2 regions of the Mangrovibacter phragmitis genome follow, and region 1 is predicted to be linked to the other one. Evidence: predicted binding sites of a transcription regulator. Region 1 holds the regulator's gene; the other holds the start of a gene.
What was found. The regulator PhoB, encoded in region 1, activates phosphate uptake and scavenging genes when phosphate is short. The targets are predictions, from matches to a motif close to CTGTCATAAAACTGNCNNAT.

Region 1 (2,206 bases):
AGACCTTCCATGCGGGAGGTTTGTTCACGCATCGTAATCAATGCTTTTTCCCGCACCACGCCTTCCAGTGGCTGGTCCTGCATCATCTCGAGATAGCCCTGCAGCACTGTCAGTGGTGTACGCAATTCGTGGCTGACATTGGCAAAAAAGTTACGCCGTGCACCCTCAAGTTGATGCATCTGAGTCACATCACGCACCACCATCAGCCACTGGCCGTCGGTATAAGGCATGATACGAAATTCAAGATGGCGGCCATTGTTCAACACCTGATTGAAAGGACGCGCAAAATCGCGTTTTTTGATGTACTGGTTAAATTCCGGGTAGCGCAGCAAATTAACAATATTTTGCCCGTTATCATCCGGCCAGCGTAAGTTAAGCAACTGAATAGCTAGGCCATTACACCAAAATATGGCACCTACTTCTGTCATCATTACCAGTGCATCTGGTAATGACTCCGCCCCACTACGAAACCGCTTGATCAGGTTACCCAGCTCTTTGCGCCGCTTTTTATTGCGCATCTGCATCTGGTGAATACCATACATCAGCGGCTCCCAACTCCCGGAGCCTGTTGGTGGCGTCATACTGCGATCAACCCATAGCCACCAGGAAAGACGTAACAGATTCCAAAAATGCCAGACAAGCAGGCCTGTCACACTCGCCAGTAAAAACCAGGGGAGATAACCAAAGAACGCCCCCAGCAATAAAGCAGGTATGCAACACAGCGCCAGTTCAAGTACCAGCCTTCGCCATGACAACCGTTCAAGCACGGGTCATACTCCATCCAGATAATTAAAAACGGGCTGAAAAGCGATAACCCGTACCGCGAACGGTTTGAACCATACGGTCATGCCCACTGAGTTCCAGTGCCTTACGTAAACGGCGAATGTGAACATCTACCGTTCTGTCCTCAACGTAAACATTCGTTCCCCATACATGATTAAGGAGTTGTTCACGGCTGTAAACCCGTTCCGGGTGTGTCATGAAAAAATGCAGCAACTTAAATTCTGTCGGCCCCATATCCAGTGGGTTCTCACCAGTCATTACCCGGTGAGAAGACGGATCCAGGCTGAGCCCCTGAATCTCAATCACTTCTTCTACTGCCATAGGAGAGATACGGCGCATCACCGCTTTAATACGCGCGACCAGTTCTTTGGGTGAAAACGGCTTGGTAATATAATCATCTGCCCCAATTTCCAACCCTCTGACCCGGTCCTCTTCTTCACCGCGGGCCGTCAGCATGACTACCGGTATATCCCGCGTCATCGCTTCACGTTTCAGGTGCTTGATAAACTGAATCCCGGAGCCGCCCGGCAACATCCAGTCGAGTAAAATTAAATCCGGCCAGGGTTCGTTGAGCTGGTTTACCGCACTGTCATAATCTTCCGCCTCAACAGCCTGAAAACCATTTTGTTCGAGCACAAAACACACCATTTCACGAATGGGTGCTTCATCTTCCACAACCAGAATTCGTCTCGCCATAATCAGCCCTGTAAATATATACAATAATTTAACGCGGCGTCATTATGCGTCAGTTTTATGACAGTTTTATGAAAAAAATGACCATTACATGACCTGTCATATCATTTTATGACAAAGCGTTTCCTTCTGCTGCAATACAAGTCGCAACGCATATTCTCACTGGAATCCGCTACGCAGCTTACGACAACACACCTGCAACTTAATGCGTCACATGTATATAATCACCACTTCGCTTTCTGACCGGGACAGGTTATGCGCATTCTTCACACCTCTGACTGGCATCTGGGACAAAATTTCTATACCAAAAGCCGTGCTCCGGAACATGCAGCCTTTCTAAACTGGCTAACCGAAATGGTTGAACAGCACCAGGTTGACGCCGTCATTGTAGCAGGCGATATTTTCGATACAGGCTCACCGCCCAGTTACGCGCGCGAATTGTATTACCGCTTTGTTGTTCAACTCCAGGCAACCGGCTGCACACTTGTCGTGCTGGGCGGCAACCATGACTCCGTCGCCACACTGAACGAATCGCGTGAATTGTTGGGCTACCTCAATACCTGGGTTATTGCCAGTACATCAGATACCGAAGCCCCCATTTTATTACCGCTTCGCAACGGGGAACCCGGCGCGGTACTCTGCCCGGTTCCTTTTTTGCGCCCACGCGATATCCAGATAAGCCAGTCCGGGCAAAGTGGTCAGCAAAAACAACAGGCGCTGGTCGGGGCCA
Region 2 (2,206 bases), 1.9 Mb from region 1:
GGGCGAGGGAGCAATACCGGGAATGCCAGTGCATCATGAGCAAACTGGTTGTCGTTCTCTATCGTGGTGTAATTGTGGTAAACCTCAAAGGCGGGCTGATTATCGATAGATTTGATCCACGACCCCTGAGCATCCGTAATGCGCCGGTTTTTGGTCATGGGCAACCAGCCTGTGTAACTGAATGTGTGGCAATGCAAATTTTGGCTCTGTATCAACACCAGCACAAACCCCTTTTGTAGCGGGTCGCGGCCACATAACAACCCGGCAGGATGTACTGGAGACGCAACCCCACCAAACAGTTGAGTTTGTTCCGGAAGTTGCAGGTTTAACACTACGTCGAGGAGCGAATCATCCACCAGGGTGCTTAGCAACATAACCAGGCTCAGATTAGGCGTGTGGTGCAGAATTTGATTAATGGTGAGTGTGCTCAGGGGGGATAACTGCATATTCACAGGTAAAACCTGAATATAGCTCTGTTCAAACAGCGTAATGCTGACCATGAGTTGCTGGCTGCCTGGGCTGCTATCCATAAAATGCCCACCCGTTATCACGCCAATAATTTCTACATTATCCAGTTTTTCTTCCAGCCAGCGTTGCACAAAAGCATACAAGTCGTCGAAGCCTGACCTTGTATAGATAAATACCAGTTTGGGGTGTTGGCTTGCCACCAGCGCCTGGAGGCCTTTTGCCTCCCATATCTGGGAAAGTGAGTGTTGTTGCGAAATAACAAAGGACCACTGCTTCATATGACCCCCGTGAGAAGCAAAAATGAGTATTCCCTCTAAGGTGCAAGGGAGCATGCCTGCTCTGGTCAGCCATTGATGCTGTTCTGTTTCTCTTGCCTGTATTTTATATCGGACTTTTCAGGGTGCGATTGTTATTTATTATCAACATATTTTCTGCTGGGGAAATACTTCTGTGGGGGTAGTTGGCGTTGTAATAATCAATGCAAGGCGCATTCTTTCTGGTTTTTCAGAGTATATTATTCAATTTTTTATTTAAATTTTAAATAAAACCATCAGGTTGCATGTGGGGGCGTTTTTTCTTGTGGGGAGGTTTCTGTTTTTGGTCTTTGTATTTTTTTGTTGTTAGCCAATAAATATTTTCTGATGTGCAGTTGGCAGTGAATTTTACGACGACTGCTGGTTATCAACCTTTGTGGTGTGCTGCTACGAATGCAGTAGTCAGTCGGTTTTTTTATACATTATTAATCAATGAATTGAAATGATCCTGTGTCATGGTTGGATTTTTTATCCATTATTTTATTGTGGTTTTAGTGTGACAAATGTCAAATAAATGACTGCAAGGAAATGAATTAAGAAAAAATAGCAGGTGTTTTTGTTTTTTTTAATACAAGGTTTTTGGTCATTTTTGTTTGCTTCTGTTTTGCTCTGCAAGGTTTGAAGAAAATCACTTTTTACGGTCAGGGTATTTCTTAGTCTCAATTGTGTACCGGAGAGGAAAATTATGTTTCGCGAAGAACGCCGTAACAAAATTCTTGAGCATTTGGATAAAAATGAACGTGTCACCGTGGACTGGCTGGCCGGGCACTTCGCTGTCACTAAAGAAACCATTCGTAGTGACCTGGCTGCTCTGGTGAAACAAGGATTGATTCGGCGTTGCCATGGCGGTGCCATGATTGTGCGGCGTAATTTGCAGTCCAGGTTAATCAGCGAAACTGGTGACAACTTCGAAGTGTTACTTAAACGCCTTTCTGAGCACGAGCCCGTTCGCAGCCCCGAGGTATCACCCCATGCACTAAGAGGGAAGGTGTGTATTTTGGGCGCGTTCAATGTGGACATTGTCGCGTGGGTGCATCGTTTCCCACGCGGTGGAGAATCCTTGCTGGCCCAACGCAGCTCACTGGGGCCGGGTGGTAAAGGTGCTAACCAGGCGATGGCGGCAAGCAAGGCGGGTGCCCAGGTGCACTTTGTTGCCAAAGTGGGCAAAGATCAGTTCAGCCAGTTTGCCTTTGATCACCTGGCGTCTTCCGGGATCCACTCTTTTCGGTTGTACCAGTCTGAGAGGGAGCCTACGGGTAATGCGCTGATCTATGTCTCGCAGGATGATGGTGAAAACATGATTGCCATTTATTCCGGTGCCAATAAAACCCTGAGCAGCGATGAAATAGCGAGCATGTCCCCTGAGCTTGCCAGCAGCAATGTGTTGCTGGTGCAACTGGAAAACAACTTTGATGCCACGCTAA

Region 2: the regulator PhoB is predicted to act here: its motif matches at 1,284-1,303, upstream of rbsK (ribokinase).

Annotation. Positions count from the first base shown of each region.
Region 1 covers NZ_CP134782.1:4,341,238-4,343,443, forward strand. Annotated here, with positions in the region: gene phoR (phosphate regulon sensor histidine kinase PhoR) at 1-767, opposite strand, end outside; gene phoB (phosphate response regulator transcription factor PhoB) at 790-1,479, opposite strand; gene sbcD (exonuclease subunit SbcD) at 1,732-2,206, shown strand, end outside.
Region 2 covers NZ_CP134782.1:2,490,557-2,492,762, reverse strand. Annotated here, with positions in the region: gene MPHASIOC01_RS12035 (diguanylate cyclase domain-containing protein) at 1-746, opposite strand, end outside; gene rbsK (ribokinase) at 1,468-2,206, shown strand, end outside.